DNA from 3 places in the Cedecea sp. NFIX57 genome. Region 2 is predicted to be linked to each of the others. Evidence: predicted binding sites of a transcription regulator. Region 2 holds the regulator's gene; each other region holds the start of a gene.
The links. Region 2 encodes Fur, which represses iron uptake genes when iron is present. Its sites were predicted from a motif close to ATAATAATGAGAACNACTATCAA; they were not measured.
Positions count from the first base shown of each region.

Region 1 (5,733 bases), on a different contig from region 2:
GACGCCACACACCAAAGGCAAAGTGCTGGATGTTGGCTGCGGCGCAGGCGTACTGGCGATTACTCTCGCCAGCCACTCGCCAAAAGTCCGCCTCACGCTTAGCGATGTTAGCGCACCGGCGGTCGCCGCCAGCCGCGCAACGCTTGCCGCCAACGGCATTGAAGGGGAAGTGATCGCCAGTAACGTCTACTCGGAAATCAACGGCCGTTTCGACATGATCATCTCCAACCCGCCATTCCACGACGGGATGCAAACCAGCCTCGATGCGGCGCACCAGCTTATTCGCGGCGCGGCGCGCCATCTGAATATGGGTGGCGAATTGCGCATCGTAGCGAACGCCTTCCTTGCCTACCCGGACGTACTGGACGAAGTGTTTGGCAGCCATGAAGTTATTGCTCAAACCGGCCGCTTCAAAGTTTACCGCGCCGTGCTGACCCGAGCGGGTAAAAAGCGCTAGAAGCGCTCAGGTGCCGCTTTTTGCATCAGTCGGGAAAGCGGCACCAAATTAAGTGTTGACGAAGCTCAGAAAACATCTAGAATGCGCCTCCGTGGTTGTGATACTTCGGTATTACAGGTATGCGAAGGTGGCGGAATTGGTAGACGCGCTAGCTTCAGGTGTTAGTGTTCTTACGGACGTGAGGGTTCAAGTCCCTCTCTTCGCACCAACAAAACCACGAAAGATATCGTTCGCACTGCGCGAAGGTGGCGGAATTGGTAGACGCGCTAGCTTCAGGTGTTAGTGTTCTTACGGACGTGAGGGTTCAAGTCCCTCTCTTCGCACCAATGCGAAGGCGATATCAAAACTCTTCAGATGCAAATCTGGAAACTGTGCGAAGGTGGCGGAATTGGTAGACGCGCTAGCTTCAGGTGTTAGTGTCCTTACGGACGTGAGGGTTCAAGTCCCTCTCTTCGCACCACTTCTTATGAAGTGACCCTCTTTTTCTCCCCAGCTTGTTTATCTCATTGCACCCAAATTCATCACAATCAACAGCAATCCGCTGGCAAATGCTACGCATGATGGCAGTAAAACAAAGTGTCTCAAGGTCTTGTGATAGAGCATCAATGCCGTTGCAAGCAGGCCGATAACCACCAGCACGCGCCACTGGCTGAAACTGAGATCCAGGCAGGCAAGCAGCGCCACGGCAAGCCCCGCCACCATTATACTCCAGCCACCTTCGAGTCGTCGTTGCAGCATCTTTATGCCTCATCATGATAATGATAACCAATATCATATGATAAATTTTCTCAACTGTCAGCGTAAAAACGTGCGCGACCTATGGCTGAAATAGCCAGGGTTGACGTGTCATTTAATGACAGATTTTCAGTAAGGTGATAGATTGAGCGCCGGCTTTAGTTTGCCTTATAAAAATTCCAATAGTTGCCAGAAAAGTCGATAACTCGCTTTTCATTGATACGACACACACAACACCTGACGCGTTTACCCAAGACACAATCGTTCTATGACAGCCCAAACCTGGCGAGCCTTACTCAAAGCAAAGCAGCTGCTTTCTTTACGTTTATTTTTGCTGCTCAATGCCCTGGCAGCCGTTTTTTCGATGCTCTTTCCGCTCCATTCGACAATGCGCATAACGCCGCCCATCGTCGCCATTCTGCTGATTAGCCTGGCGCTACTTGGCTGGCAGATGTTGAAAAAAAAGCTATTGATTAACCTGAACTTTGTTTCTTTATTTCTCGGGTTATTATGGGCGATACATATTTTCATTAAAAATGCGGCTATCGGGGATCTGGACACCTCATTTCTGGTGATTAGCCTGATGTCGGTGCTTTTTATTGGCGCGATTGCATTTATTAATAATATTGTGGCTTTCCTGCTGCACAGCCTCCCTGTTGCACTGGTCGTACTTTGGCTGGGCAACGTTGATCAATGGCTGCGGGTGATCTATTCCATTGCGCTGCCCGCTATCGGGATCGCTATTCAGCATATTATTCAGAAACGTAATGACCGCTTCACCCAGCGACTGATGAATAAACTGCTCGAAGAAAAAGAGACGCTGACCGATCTCAGCATGCTTGATCCTTTAACCGGCCTGTACAACCGCCGCGGCTTTCAAAACCGCCTCGATCACATTCAGGCCTCTGGCAGCGGCAGCCACTACGTTTTGCTGCTGGATATCGACCACTTCAAGTCCTACAACGACCACTACGGCCATGCGATGGGCGACCAGGCGTTGATTCGGGTCTCAGCGGCGATTCGCGATGCCGTGCGTTCAAGGGATCTTGTCACGCGCTACGGCGGGGAAGAGTTCATGATTATGCTCACCAACATCGATGCTGAACGTGCTATGCAGTCGGCGGAAAGGATCCGCCAGCGCGTTTTCGATCTGGACATTCCACATATGTTTAATAACCAGGTCGCGACCAACGTTACCGTCAGTATTGGGCTTGCGCCCTTCACTGAAGGCAGCATTGACGATGCCCTGAGCCTTGCCGATAAAGCGTTATACCAGGCCAAAAACCGCGGAAGAAACAGCATCCTGACGAACGAAATGCTTGCCGTGAGTTAACCCGGCGAGACGCGCCCTGGATCGCAAAAACCGCCATCTCTCAGCGATGGCGGTGAATTCACCTTGCCAGAGATTTCCCCCGCAGTTAGTATTGCTAATCATTATCATTTAGATTAAGTACTGACAAAGGTATGGCGCTTCAATCCCTCCAGCTCAGCGACGACAGCGGCTGCTTTGTGCTTCCCTGGCCCCCAACGGAAAGCCCACTGGCAGATTCGCTGCGGGAGTATTTTGCCGCGCACCGCCCCTACTTCAACGACATCCTCAAATTAAACGAACAGGCTCCCGCCGCAGCAATGTCGCTAAGCGAGTGGCAGCGTCCCGCCACGCTAACCTCTCTGATGGCGGCCTACGGCGACCATATCTATCGTCACCAGCCTCAGCTTACCCGCGAGCACAAACCGCTGAAGTCTTTATGGGCGCAATGGTACATCGGCCTGCTGGTGCCGCCGATGATGATGGCGCTGCTGACTCAGCCTAAAGCGCTGAACATTTCGCCTCAGCATGTGCGGGTGGAGTTCCACGAAACGGGGCGGGCAAAATGCTTCTGGATTGATGTGTCTGAGGATTGTCAGGTAAGCGAGCTGCCGCTCCACCTGCGGCTGGAAAAATTCATCGTCGAAGGGTTGATGCCGGTAGTGGCGGCGCTGGAAGCCAGCGAAGAGATCAATGCCCGGCTTATCTGGAGCAACACCGGCTACCTGGTAAACTGGTTCTTCGGCGAGCTAAAACCGCTGCTGGATGAACAGAGCCTGGCAACGCTGGTACAGACCTGTTTCTTTGAAAAACAGCTTTCATGTGGCCGGGATAATCCACTCTACCGCACGGTCATTTCGCGTGAAGGCATTCTGGTCAGACGCACCTGCTGCCAGCGCTATAAGCTGCCTGACGTTCAACGCTGCGGCGACTGTACCCTGAAATAGCAAACGGCGGGTTTCCCCGCCGTTCTTCATTGAGCTAAACCATTAAGCCAGCTGTTGGCTCCCTTCCTCGCTCGCTCTCTGAGCTTCTTCTTTCTCCTGCTCCAGCAGCTGCTTCTCGTACACTTTGAAGAACGGGAAGTAGATGATGGACGACACGCAGGCCAGCAGAATCACCAGGATAGCGGCACGGAAGTCCCAGCCCAGCGCCCAGGCAGCACCGATTGGCGCAGGCGCGGTCCACGGCACAACGGAAATCACACGGCCAATCAGCTCCAGCTTCATCGCGCCCCAGGCCAGCACGGCGTTAACCATGGGTGCCAGCAGGAACGGAATGAAGAACACCGGGTTCATCACAATCGGCGTACCGAAGATCACCGGCTCGTTAATGTTAAAGCAGGTTGGCACAATGCTCAGACGGCCAATGGAACGCAGGTGAGCAGATTTACTGCGCAGGTAGCAGATAACCAGCCCCATCGTCGCCCCGGAACCGCCGACCACGATGAAGAAGGTCCAGAATGCCTCCATAAAGATATGCGGCAGAGGTGCACCGGCCGCCAGCGCGCCCTGGTTAAGGCCCAGGTTGGTCAGCCAGAACATCTGCAGCATCCCGGAGACAATCGCCGCCCCGTGGATACCCGCAAACCACAGCAGGTGAGCAATCAACACGGCAAGCAGAATCGCCGGCAGGGAATCCGCCGCGGACACCAGCGGTTTGAACACGGCCATAATCGCCTGTGGGATCAGCATATCGAACTGGGACTGAATAAACAGACTCAGCGGATACAGCGTCAGCACCACAACCAGCACCGGGATCAGCAGATCAAAGGAGTTTTTGATCATCGGTGGCACCTGGTCAGGCAGCTTGATGCCGATGTTGTGTGCCTTCAGGAAACGCATCATTTCTACGCAGTAAATCGCCACCAGAATCGCGGTGAAGATCCCTGTACCGCCAAGGCTGTCCACCGGCAGCGTACCTTTGGTTTTCGGGGCCGCAACCACCAGGAAAGCCATCAGCGACAGCATCGCGCACATGAAAGGATCAAGCCCGTGCGATTTAACGTAGTGTTTCCCGAGGTTGTAGGCTATGGCCGCACAAATGTAGATAGACATGATGCCCATCGTCATATCGAACGGCGTTAGAATTTGCCCCTCAAACTGCTTCGCCAGGTCGAGCCAGGCGCGGGCAAAGCCCCAGGTGGTTGTTGGCGAAAACGGTGGATAAGCAAAAACCAGCAGGAACGAGCCGACAATCATAAACGGCATCGCAGAAATAAAGCCGTCGCGAATGGCCATCACGTGACGCTGGGAAGAAATGCGACCCGCTATCGGGCTAACGTAGTTTTCAACAAACCGAAAAATTAAATTAAATGCAGCATGGTTGGAAGACATAGTGGCTCTCCTGTCAGGCTATCAACGCGAGTGCATCGGCGAGAATTCTGTCGCCGCGCATCATTCCGTAATCCATAGAGTTAATGACCGTGACCGGGATCCGTTTGGGCGCGGCCTGAGCCTTAAAATCTTCCAGACGGTATTTGATCTGCGGACCGAGTAAACAGCAATCAAATTCAGGCATAACATCCGTGAACTGTTCGATACCCACCGCCTTGATCTCAACCTCAATCTGTTGATCCTGGGCGGCCTGTTTCATCCTGTTCACGACCATACTGGTAGACATACCAGCGGCACAGCATAAAAGGATACGTTTCATAGACGACTCTTATTATTAGGTACAGGGGGTGGTTACAGGGTTCAGTATTCCTCGCGGAATTTATTACTGCAACCGGTTACCGCAACCGGTTTCAGTGATTGTGAAGGAGATCCAGAAATTTCTGACAAGGGGGGTATGAGATAAGTATAAGCGGTTTACAGAAAGCACAAGCTTATGCGAAATTATTTGCCACCTGGATCAGGAGAAAATCATGAGTTTGCAGTCCGTGCGGCAATTCTTCGCCGACCATGCCCCCGATATAGATATCATCGAGCTAAACCAAAGCACCGCTACCGTCGCGCTTGCCGCTGCAGCTCACAATGTGGCCCCTGGGCAAATAGCCAAAACGCTCTCATTAAAGGTCAAAAACGACATTATTCTGATCGTCGCGAAGGGCGATGCACGTCTTGATAATAAGAAACTTAAAGAAGCATTTGGCTCTAAAGCGCGAATGCTCAGCAGCGATGAAGTGGTGAACTGGACCGGGCATCCGGTCGGCGGCGTCTGCCCGTTCGGGTTGGAAAACCCGCTGGCGGTGTTCTGCGACATCTCACTCCGCCAGTACGATGAAGTGCTG
Region 1 is NZ_FXAS01000012.1:27,056-32,788, reverse strand. Features, by position in the region: gene rsmC (16S rRNA (guanine(1207)-N(2))-methyltransferase RsmC) at 1-457, shown strand, start outside; tRNA gene B9Y90_RS12095 (tRNA-Leu) at 579-665, shown strand; tRNA gene B9Y90_RS12090 (tRNA-Leu) at 697-783, shown strand; tRNA gene B9Y90_RS12085 (tRNA-Leu) at 831-917, shown strand; gene B9Y90_RS12080 (DUF1435 domain-containing protein) at 956-1,195, opposite strand; gene B9Y90_RS12075 (GGDEF domain-containing protein) at 1,461-2,525, shown strand; gene fhuF (siderophore-iron reductase FhuF) at 2,657-3,448, shown strand; gene B9Y90_RS12065 (PTS sugar transporter subunit IIC) at 3,491-4,837, opposite strand; gene B9Y90_RS12060 (PTS sugar transporter subunit IIB) at 4,851-5,156, opposite strand; gene B9Y90_RS12055 (YbaK/EbsC family protein) at 5,368-5,733, shown strand, end outside.
Region 1: a site for Fur is predicted at 2,617-2,639, ahead of fhuF (siderophore-iron reductase FhuF). Genes of this name have one in related genera too.

Region 2 (5,733 bases):
CTCCGGTGATAAAGGCGGCATTAGCCTTTATAAAGCGGCTGCTAAATTCAAATACGGCCCGGTATGGGCACGTGCAGGTTACATTCAGCCAACCGGCCAAACGCTGCTAGCACCACACTGGAGCTTCATGCCTGGTACTTATCAGGGTGCTGAAGCAGGGGCCGCATTTGACTACGGTGATGCCGGTGCGCTGAGCTTCTCCTATATGTGGACCAACGAGTACAAGGCGCCGTGGCACCTTGAAACCGACAAGTTCTACCAGAACGACAAAAAAACCAAAGTTGATTACCTGCACTCCATCGGCGCGAAGTATGACTTCAAAAACGACCTGATTCTCGAAGCCGCATTTGGCCAGGCGCAGGGCTTTGTTGATCAGTACTTCGCTAAAGCCAGCTACAAATTTGACGTTGCAGGTAGCCCGCTGAGCACCAGCTACCAGTTCTACGGCACCCGTGATAAAGCCGCGAACAACACTATCAACGATATCTACGATGGCACCGCATGGCTCCAGGCGTTGACCTTTGGTTATAAAATTGGCCAGGTTGACCTTCGTCTCGAAGGGACCATGGTGAAGGCAGAAGGGCAGCAGGGTTACTTCCTGCAGCGTATGACGCCAACCTACGCTTCTTCCAACGGTCGTCTGGATGTGTGGTGGGATAACCGCTCTGACTTCAACGCCAACGGTGAAAAAGCCGTGTTCTTCGGCGCAATGTATGACCTGAGCAACTGGAATCTGCCGGGTTGGGCAGTCGGTGCTTCTTACGTTTATGCATGGGATGCAAAACCATCCACCTGGGCGCTTGATGCTTCCGGTAACCGCCAGGATCTCGCTTCCAACAAGATCAAAGAGTCTTCTTACAGCCTCGATGCAATGTATACCGTGCAGGAAGGCCGTGCGAAAGGCACGCTGTTCAAACTGCACTTCACACAGTACGACAACCACTCCGACATCCCAAGCTGGGGCGGTGGTTACGGCAACATGTTCCAGGATGAGCGTGACGTGAAGTTCATCGTGATTGCTCCGTTCACCATCTTCTGATGTGAAACCGGGCGCGTAAGCGCCCGTTTTTTATAAGGAACCGCACATGAAAAAGATTCTACTGGTCACTGCGGCTGTTTTCACGCTGTCTGCCTGCGTTCAGCCTCCGGCACCTCCGGAAGATTCACGCCTGAAGCAGGCCTATAGCGCCTGTATCAACACGGCGGAGGGCAATCCGGATAAAATTGAAGCCTGCCAGAGCGTGCTGAACGTACTGCGTCAGGAAAAACAGCATAAAGCGTTTGTTGAAAAAGAGACTGTGAACGTGTTGGATTATCAGAAATGCATCCAGGCAAGAAAGAGCGGCAATGATGAAGCCGCGAAGGTGCGCTGCGATAAGATTTGGCAGGAGATTCGCGCCAATAACAGCTGATAATCCTTTCAGTCAATAAAAAAACCGGCAAGGGAAACCTGCCGGTTTTTGCTTTTAAACGCCACCGAAGCAGCGTTTGTTAATGCGGATTACTTATTTCGGATCGTGGGCCGTGTCGTCTTCACGGCAGTCGCCTTCGGCACAGTGTCCGTACAGATACAAACTGTGGTTAGTCAGGCGAATACCGTGGCGCGCGGCAATTTCACGCTGGCGAGATTCGATAGAATCGTCGCTGAACTCGATGACTTTTCCGCAGTCGAGGCAGATCAGGTGATCGTGGTGATGCTGCTGGGTCAGCTCGAAAACGGACTTGCCGCCTTCAAAGTTGTGGCGGGTCACGATCCCGGCATCATCAAACTGGTTCAGTACGCGGTAGACCGTCGCCAGGCCAATTTCTTCGCCCATGTCGATCAGACGTTTATATAAGTCTTCCGCGCTGACGTGATGATTTACCGGCTCTTGCAGCACTTCGAGGATTTTTAATCGCGGAAGCGTGACTTTCAAGCCGGCCTTCTTTAATGCGGTATTGTTGTCAGTCATGCGGAAATTGTCCTGTTGCTTAACGATTCGCTCAAACTGCAGTGAGCGTTAAGAGTAATGCGTCTCATTATAGAACTGCTACTTCTAAATGGGAACCGCAAGTATGGTGCAAAATAAGGCTGAAAAATCGTGGCGGCGTCGCCATTTACAGTAATTATCAGCCAAGCTGTCAGGAAGACATTGTACAGGGATGTACGAGAAAGTTACAAACTTGTAGCAATTATTTTCATTGCTACAAGCTATCAAAATGGCGCAAATGCTGTATTTGCGCCAGAGAAATCAGGCGTTAATGATATCGGCCAGATTCAGTTCTTCAGAAACTTGCTTAACCCACTTCTCAACGCGTTCTGCGGTCAGTTCTGGCTGACGGTCTTCGTCAATGGCCAGGCCGACAAAGTTGTCGTCATCCGCCAGGCCCTTGGAGGCTTCAAAGTGGTAACCGGCGGTTGGCCAGTGGCCCACAATCGCCGCGCCGCGCGGTTCGATAATGTCGCGGATGGTGCCCAGTGCATCACAGAAGTATTCTGCGTAATCTTCCTGGTCGCCGCAGCCGAACAGCGCCACCAGTTTGCCGTTGAAATCGACTTCTTCAAGAGTAGGGAAGAAATCATCCCAGTCGCACTGGGCTTCACCGTAGTACCAGGTCGGGATGCCGAGCAACAGAATGTCGAAACCTTCGAGATCTTCTTTGCTGCTTTTAGCAATGTCATGCACCTCAGCAACGTCTTTACCGAGCTGTTTTTGAATCATTTTCGCGATATTTTCGGTGTTACCAGTGTCGCTGCCGAAAAAAATGCCTACGATTGCCATGAGTAAAATAACCTCTTGAAACTTAATAGTATGCTGGCCGTCAAATGCCCACGTATAGGGCAATCATAGCAGAACAGCTCCGGCAGCGGAAACAGCTATCACACCCGGGTGCACAGTCTGCAACATGGTTTAGCTCACCCTTTTGAGATTTCAGATAACCCGCAGGGCGGCTGAAGGCGTTACCCGAGATTTTTAAGCTGCTCGAGCAGCATCTCTTCGATCAGTTCGCTGCGGCTGATGTTGCGGGCGTCAGCCAGCTGGTTGAGGGCATCGACCGCATCATTGTTCAGTTTTAGCTCAACCCGCTTCAAACCACGCACTTTATCGCGCTTCAGCTGATTGCGCTTATTGATACGCAATTGCTCATCACGCGAGAGCGGATTGGTTTTCGGCCGCCCGGGGCGACGCTCGTCCGCGAACAGATCTAATGTAGTACGGTCCGTTTGTTCTTTTGCCATGATTAGAATACTGACAGGAAATTCTGGCTGCAGGGGCAGGGTGCCGGTGCAATTAAGCGCGCCATCATACATCAGCGCGCCATTCCCGCCAACGCGTTAGCGACTTCTGCTGCCCGGTCGGTCTGTTTTTAATCAGTTTTTCTACTCAGCGTCGATAAATCGGTGAATCGCCCGCAAAACGGCGTCCGGTTTTTCCGCATGAACCCAATGACCTGCTCCAGCGATGACGTGAGCGCGGGCCTGTGGGAACTGACTTAACAGCGCCTCGCGGTGGCTTTCATCAACATACGGAGAATTCCCGCCGCGGATAAACAACGCTGGATGTGGCCAGGCCGGGACAGGCTGCCAGCCAACGATATTTTCATATTGCTGCCAAAGCACGGGCACGTTGAACTTCCACTCGCCGTCAGCAAAGGATTTCAGCAGAAACTGAATAACGCCTTCCTCAGTAACGTGGTCGCGCATGATTTGCGCCGCCTGCTGGCGAGTTTTTACGCACGCTTCGCTGACCGCGCGAATAGCCGCGAAAATTTCGTCATGACGGCGAACCTGATAGTTAACCGGCGCAATATCGATCATCACTAGCTTATCAATACGCTGAGGTGCGATTGCGGTAAGGGCCATCACCACTTTGCCGCCCATGGAATGACCAATAAACGTGGCTTTTTCGATGCCGTATTCGTCCAGGGTATCCAGAACGTCCCCGGCCATTGCGGCATAGCTCATGTCATCGCTGCGCGGTGACAGTCCATGATTGCGCAGATCGATCTGCAGCACCGCGTGATCTTTACCCAGATCCCGAGCCAGAACGCCGAGGTTATCCAGGCTGCCGAACAGGCCGTGGATCAGTACAATAGGGGAATTGCTATTCGATTGTTGCGCAGTTTGCAGGCGAGCATTTAATTTCATGGCAAAGTTCTTTATTTTGGTTCGTTTGGTTAGGGTATCATGTTGGCATTCCCGCGGGCGTGCGGCAAATATTCAGTTTACTCTGACTTTGAGCTGCCTCTCCTGTTCGCTGTTGGGATTTGACCCTATAATCCCAACGACTTGTATTCAGAAAAGATATCGCACTGGATTAAGATGAAAACAATCGAAGTTGATGACGAGCTTTACCGCTATATTGCCAGCCAGACTAAACACATCGGCGAGAGCGCGTCAGACATTTTACGGCGTATGCTTAAATTTACCGCCGGGCAAACACCAGCAGCCACTTCTACGCCAGCCGCGCCTGAGCGCGCTGCGGCTCCCGTTGTTGAAGAAAAACCTGCGAATACCGCTCGTAACCGCGTGCGTGCCGTTCGTGAGCTGCTGCTTTCCGACGAGTATGCTGCCCAGAATAAAGCCGTAAACCGCTTTATGATGGTGCTGTCCACGCTGTATCAGCTGGATGCAAAAACCTTCGGCGAAGCCACTGAATCACTGCACGGCCGCACCCGCGTCTATTTTGCTGGCGATGAGCAAACGTTGCTGGCAAACGGCAATCAAACCAAGCCGAAACATGTTCCGGGCACCCCATACTGGGTGATTACCAATACGAATACTGGTCGTAAATGCAGCATGATCGAACACATCATGCAGTCAATGCAGTTCCCTGCGGAGCTGATTGAAAAGGTTTGCGGCACTATTTAAAAACCTGGCGTCAGTAAGGAAGAGCCAATGGCTAACCACGATCGTGCGGGCCAACCTGCACAACAGAGCGACTTGATTAACGTAGCCCAGCTTACGGCGCAGTATTACGTGCTTAAGCCAGTGGTGGGGAACAGCGAACACGCGGTGAAATTCGGGACCTCCGGCCACCGTGGTAGTGCCGCACGTCATAGCTTTAACGAACCTCATATTCTGGCGATTGCGCAAGCTATCGCTGAAGAACGCGCGAAGAATGGGATCACCGGTCCGTGCTATGTGGGCAAAGATACCCATGCGCTGTCCGAACCTGCGTTTATCTCCGTGCTGGAAGTGCTGGCCGCCAACGGCGTGGATGTCATTGTGCAGCAGGATAATGGCTACACGCCGACGCCTGCGATTTCTAATGCCATCCTGGTGCATAACCAAAAGGGCGGCGCTCAGGCGGACGGGATTGTGATCACGCCATCCCACAACCCACCGGACGACGGCGGCATCAAGTACAACCCGCCAAACGGTGGCCCGGCTGATACCAACGTTACCAAAGTTGTTGAAGATCGCGCTAACGCGCTGCTGGCCGACGGCCTGAAAGGCGTGAAGCGTATCTCACTGGATAAAGCCTGGGAAAGCGGTCACGTTCAGGCGCAGGATCTGGTTCAGCCGTTCATCGAAGGGCTGGTGGATATCGTCGATATGGCCGCTATTCAAAAAGCGGGCCTGAAGCTGGGCGTTGATCCCCTCGGCGGTTCCGGGATTGAATACTGGCACCGTATTGCGAAGCACTACAACCTTGATCTGACCATCGTGAACGATCAGGTCGACCAGACCTTCCGCTTTATGCACCTGGATAAAGACGGCGCAATCCGTATGGACTGCTCCTCCGAATG
Region 2 is NZ_FXAS01000010.1:73,044-78,776, forward strand. Features, by position in the region: gene chiP (chitoporin ChiP) at 1-1,039, shown strand, start outside; gene chiQ (ChiQ/YbfN family lipoprotein) at 1,086-1,412, shown strand; gene fur (ferric iron uptake transcriptional regulator) at 1,506-1,952, opposite strand; gene fldA (flavodoxin FldA) at 2,232-2,762, opposite strand; gene ybfE (LexA regulated protein) at 2,942-3,220, opposite strand; gene ybfF (esterase) at 3,362-4,129, opposite strand; gene seqA (replication initiation negative regulator SeqA) at 4,304-4,852, shown strand; gene pgm (phosphoglucomutase (alpha-D-glucose-1,6-bisphosphate-dependent)) at 4,880-5,733, shown strand, end outside.

Region 3 (5,733 bases), on a different contig from region 2:
CGCCCATATCTGCCCGAACCATGGCATCCAGCAGCGTTACGGAAGGAACACGCAGGGTATTTTCGTTGTCGGCCCATTGTTTGCCGATGTAGCGAATCCCTGCGCCCAGGCTCAGGCCATAATCGGCTTTAAACGTGCTCCACAGGCTCGCCATTTGATTTGGCGTGACGTACGGCGTGTTGCCGTCATTACCGTCAATGGCGTCTTTATAGCGAACCCGGTTGAGGGTGTAGCTGGCAATGGTCGACAGGCGTGGTGTCAACTGAGTGCGGGCTTCCAGCTCCAGCCCCTGGGAATGCACTTTGCCTGCCGGTTCAAAATAGCCGCCCTGAACGTTACGGTTGCCCACATCTTTTTGGGTCAAATCGTAAACGGCAGCGCTATACAGATCGCTGGTGCCAATTGGCTGGTATTTAATCCCGGCCTCGTACTGTTCTGCGGTTGTCGGTTTCAGCAGCTTGCCTTCGGCATCGGAAAGTACCTGCGGCGTGACGGCCTGGCTGTAGCTCACATACGGCGAAATACCGTTATCAAAGGCGTACAGCAGAGATGCGCGGCCGCTAAAGTGGTTGTCGCTGCGGTTGTCCGTCACGTCACTGTCTATCGCCGCCGCCACCAGATGACTTTTGGTGACCAGATGATCGTAGCGGCCAGACAGCGTCATATGCCAGCGGTCCCACTTCATCTCATCCTGCAGATAAGCCCCGGTTTGCTCATACTGGCGTCGGCCTGATTTAACCAAAAGCCCCTGATTAATTGTCGCGTAGCTTGGGTCACGTGGATCGTAATAGTAGTAACCGCCAACGCCGCCAGAAACGCCGGTCCATGGGTTCAGGTTGGTGGTGTAGCCCGTTCCGTCCGTCAAATCGTTGGTGAACCGGTGGTATTCCCCGCCGAGCACCACTTTATGCTGCAGGTCGCCGGTCGCGAAGTCGGCTTCCAACTGGTTGTCGATGGCCCAGGCATCCAGCGAGGAGTTTTCACGGCTGTAGTAGCGCGACAGTTCGTTATGCGCGGTATCTGCCCAGCCAATTTGGTAAGCCTGCCGAAGCGCTACGTTTGAGTGGGTATAGCTGGCGTTTGAGCGGAAAGACCAGACATCGTCGAAGGCGTGTGCAAACTCGTAGCTGTAGATCTGCTGGTGGCGCTTAAAAGCGTCATCCCCCGGCTGTACGTCTGAGAACCCGGTATCCAGCTTGCGTCCCGTGGTGGTGTAAAGACTGCCGTCGCCCGGAACGGAACCGTGGTAGCCGCCGGACGGATCTTTTTCCAGGTAAGCTCTTAGCACCAAAGACGTTGCATCATCCGGCTGCCAAAGCAGGGAGGGCGAAATAGCGTAACGTTCGTCACGCGTGTTTTCATACTGTGTATCGCTATTTTTGGTCAGGCCGGTGATACGGAAGGCCCACTGGTCATTAATCGCGTTGGTGTAATCAAACGCCGTACCGTTGGTATTGTGGTTGCCGAAGATTGCCCGCACGTGGCCTTCTTCAACAAACTGCGGGCGTTTCGAGGTTTCCATCACCAGGCCGCCCGGCACGGTCTGGCCGTAAAGTGCGGAGGAAGGGCCTTTGATGACATCCAGCCGTTCGAGGAACCAGGGATCGACCTGGACCACGTTAAAGCTGCCCGCGTCGCTCATCAGGCGAAGGCCATCAAGGAAGATATTATTCACATCCCCGCCGTGGAAGCCCCGTAACGCGACGGTATCGTAGCGGGTTGCGCCACCGGAGAAGCCGGTGAACACGCCCGGGGTATAGTTCAGCGCGCTGTTAATGGTTTGCGCGCCCTGGTCTTCCATTTGCTGGCGGGTCACGACGGAAATGCTTTGCCCGGTGGTAATCAGCGGCTCGTCGGTTTTGGTCGCACCACGGGTTGTGGTGGCGGTATAGCCAAGCGTAGGAGAGGTTGCGGTGTCAGCAGGTTTGGCGGTCACAACCAGGGTTTCTTCAGCCGATGAAGAAAAAGGGGCGATGAGCGCCAGCGCGCAGAGTAAAGCGGAGCGCTTGACGGTAAAAACCTTTATCATTTTTTTGTCCGGAAGTATTGAGGTCATCATCCTGATGGAAATCCTCCGCCGGCATGCGACGGGAAAACGCGGTTTAAATGCGATTTCGAATGCGAATTGTTATCGTTATTTTTTGTGAGTGCAAGGTATGTGATGTTTTTTAATGCATGAAAACCCATGAAATAACGGATGATTTCATGGGCTTGTTGTTTTAAATGAGATGATTAAGCGGCAATAATGCCGTGGTCAGTGCGGGCAGGTTACGGCGCTGGCTTGCTCGAGGCAGGCGACGTCTCCATTTTATCTGCAGCAGTTTTGACCGTTTCCGTCACCGGGCCTGGCGTGGCTGAAGGCAGTTTATCCGGCGCGTTGTCGCAGGGTTTGTCTTTCGGGCAAAGCAAATCCAGCATTTTCAGCGTGACGCCGTTGGTCCAGCCGAAGCCATCCTGTAGCGGATATTCACCGCCGCCACCGCCCGTGCCACCGGTGGTCACATCGTATTTTTCAACCAGCTTTTGCTCTTTGTTGTAGAGATTCTGCACCGTGCTCAGGAAGCGGAAACTGACTTCCAGCGCGAGGTCGTTATGCCCGTAATTTTGCAGACCTTCGGTGGCGACCCATTGCAGCGGCGCCCAACCGTTTGGAGTATCCCATTGCTGAGTCGTTTTTACGCTAGTGGTGGCAAGTCCACCCGCGCTGAGCAGATGCTGGCGGGTGGCTTTCGCCATCTTATCCGCTCTGTCTTGCGAAGCGGCATGAACATAGAGCGGGAACAGGGCGGCGGCGGTTAGCTGGTTTCGAACCGCGTTGCTTTTCAGATCGTAATCCGCGTACCAGCCTTCTTTGGCGTTCCACAGGTTTTGCTCAATCGCTTTTTGGCGATCAATCGCTGCCTGCTTATAGCGTTGTGCTGCGGCGCTATCTTTTGCCAGCTCGCTGGCGTGCGCCAGAGTTTTTTCAAGCTGATAGAGCAGCGCATTTAGGTCCACAGGAACAATGCTTGTGGTACGGATGGTGCCCAGCTGGGCTGGATTATCCATCCAGCGGGAGCTGAAGTCCCAGCCGGAAGCGGCGGCGGCCCGCAGATCGCGATAAATATCCGTGGCCGCACGCGACGGCGTATTTTTCGCAGTAGTGACGTCGTCGAGGTAAGACTCGGTTCGCGGCGTGTCTTTCTCATCCCAGTAACGGTTGAGCAGGGCACCATTCTTGAGTTTCACCACGCGGGCATGGGATTCACCCGGTTTGAGGGCGTCGCTGCCTTCCATCCACCAGTTGTACTCCTGCTTCAACTGCGGGAAATAAGTTGTGTAAACGCTATCGCCTTTATTCTGCGCCAGCAGTTCCACCATCATAGCGAAGAACGGTGGTTGCGAACGGCCCAGATAGTAGCTGCGGTTCCCGTTGGGGATGTAACCCCAGGTATCGATTTCGTGCGCAAAGTTGTCCACCATATTTTGCACGTCATCCCAGCGTCCACTTTCCGCCAGCCCCAGCAGGGTGAAGTAACTGTCCCAATAGTAAAGCTCGTGGAAGCGCCCGCCGGGCACAACATAGGGTTTTGGCAACGGGAGAAGCGGGTCCCATTTGTTGTCGCTGTTCGCGGTACGAGTCAATTCTGGCCAGAGCCCGTTGATATGCTCCCGCAGGCTTTCTCCTTCCGGCGGCACAGGCTTTTTGTCTTCCTTCGGCAGGATAAAATTCACATCAACAAAATGGCGTAAGTCGAACCCGGAGAGTCGACGCTGCATACGGTAGTCCGCAAGGATCATCAGCGGGTCGCCTTTGGGCACGGCATCCGCAAAGGTTTTCTGGTCTGGGAACAGCTTCGCCGTTTGAACATCAATAAACAAAGGCCCAAAAAGCTCATCGGGCGATTGAGGCTCGTGTGGACGTGGGGTTTCTGTTTCCTAGGCTGCAAATGAAGCAAGCGGCGTGAGGCCAAATACGGCACCGGCCATCTGGGCCGCAAAGCAAAGCGCATAAGGCCGGCGCAAAACGGTTTTTATCATCATTTCTTCTCCATCGATGGGACGCAACGCACTACGTTGCGATCAACTCCCTGAAAACCTTAGTTGAATTTTCTGAATTTCGAGCACCGTTGAAGATAAAAAGAGAAAAACCGGATTATTTACCCCATAAAAAAGCCCCACAGAGCGGGGCTGAAGTATCGTGTAACATTCACTGTCTAAAAAAATGCTGGCTCAGGTTTCATCATTACCAGCTCAGAATCCGCCCGCTCATGACCGGGCGCTGATAACGAACGGTAAGTTGATTGGCTGGCTTATTACCGACGATGTAGTTATCGATATGCCCATCTTCCTGCTTGTCTTTTTTGAGCTTTTCAAACTCGGCCTGGGAGATTCGAATTCCGAAGGTGGTTGTCTTGCGTTCCCGCCCGGTTTCACTGTCTTTGACCCACACCGCCTGCGGCACGCCGCGGCTGTTTATCGCTTCTGTTATCAGGTACCAGCTGCGGCCGCCTGATTCATCGTAAGTTCTCTCCACACCCGATTTTTCACCGATGCGATCCACAACGATGAACGTCAGAGGTTCCACCACATAGGCATACATTTCATCGATTCGGTTGATGGACTCTATCCATTCTGGCGGTGGAATAATCTCCGTATAGCCGCGTGCGGCTAAGCTACGCTCTAGCCCAGCGACGAAATCGCTGAGTGTTTTCCTGTCGCCACTGGAAAGGGGAAGCCCGAGAAGCTTATTCTTCTTTTCCGCAAAAATTTTCATTCGCTCAATGCGAGTTTTTTGCTGCTCAACGGCGGTGCTGACCGTTGCCACAGTGGCCTCCACCGTCGGGCTATTCTGCAAGATAGCCTGTTTCGCCGCCTCGAATTTGGCTGAAACGTCAGAGGACTGGCTGAGGAATGTCGCGAACTGTGGATCAGCGGTAATCTCCTGCAGCGCGCCGTCAGCCTGCAGCAGACGAGGTACGTCGACGATGAGATTATTGGTATATTCCAGGCGATCTCTTTGTTTGTCGTTCAGCGCTGTAAGCGCTTGGAGCTGTTCCTCGCGCTCAGTACGGGAACCCGCCATCACCAAGTTTTGTGGCTGCTGATGCGAAAACTGCTCCAACATGCCGTTGACCTTATCCTCAACCTCGGCTAACGGTTTCGTGGCCCAGACAAGTGCCGCCTTATTGGCAACATCCAGCGTCCCCTTTATGTAGTGGGCAATCCCCGTCAGGTCCTGGCTTCTCTTTATCTGCAGCGCAATATTGTCGCTCAACGCTACCTGCTGCTTATGGGCGTCATAAAGACGATAGCCGGTAAACAGGGCGCCGCACAACACCAGCACGGCCAGTCCTTTTAACCACTTCGGGCTGGTCAGGTACAGGTTTGCGCCCAGCCGCTGGCTGAGGGTTAGCGACGGTGACTGATAGCTCAGACGGTGTGTGAACCAGTTTTTCACACCTTCTTCAATCAGCTCGTCACTCACAACAGTGCCCGATTTCTGGTAGTAATCGCGTATGCGTTGGCTGATTTTCTGCCTTAATAACGGCAGGTCTAAATGCTCGTCAACGGCAATTTGCTGGGCATGCAGTGTGTCGATGATAGCCATCGCCCCAAGCTGATCGCTGAGTTTTATCTTATCCATCAGAAACTGTCCGTGGTCCGGTAACTGCCGCCACCGGTTGAAGAAGAAGAGCTAAAACCCCTGCCGGACGAACTTGTGCTGGAGCCTCTACCGGAGGATGAACTGGA
Region 3 is NZ_FXAS01000002.1:177,495-183,227, reverse strand. Features, by position in the region: gene B9Y90_RS02235 (TonB-dependent siderophore receptor) at 1-2,029, opposite strand, end outside; partial or broken gene treA (alpha,alpha-trehalase TreA) at 2,269-4,020, opposite strand; gene B9Y90_RS02225 (DUF6384 family protein) at 4,226-5,626, opposite strand; gene B9Y90_RS02220 (coiled-coil domain-containing protein) at 5,626-5,733, opposite strand, start outside.
Region 3: a site for Fur is predicted at 2,119-2,141, ahead of B9Y90_RS02235 (TonB-dependent siderophore receptor). Genes of this name have one in related genera too.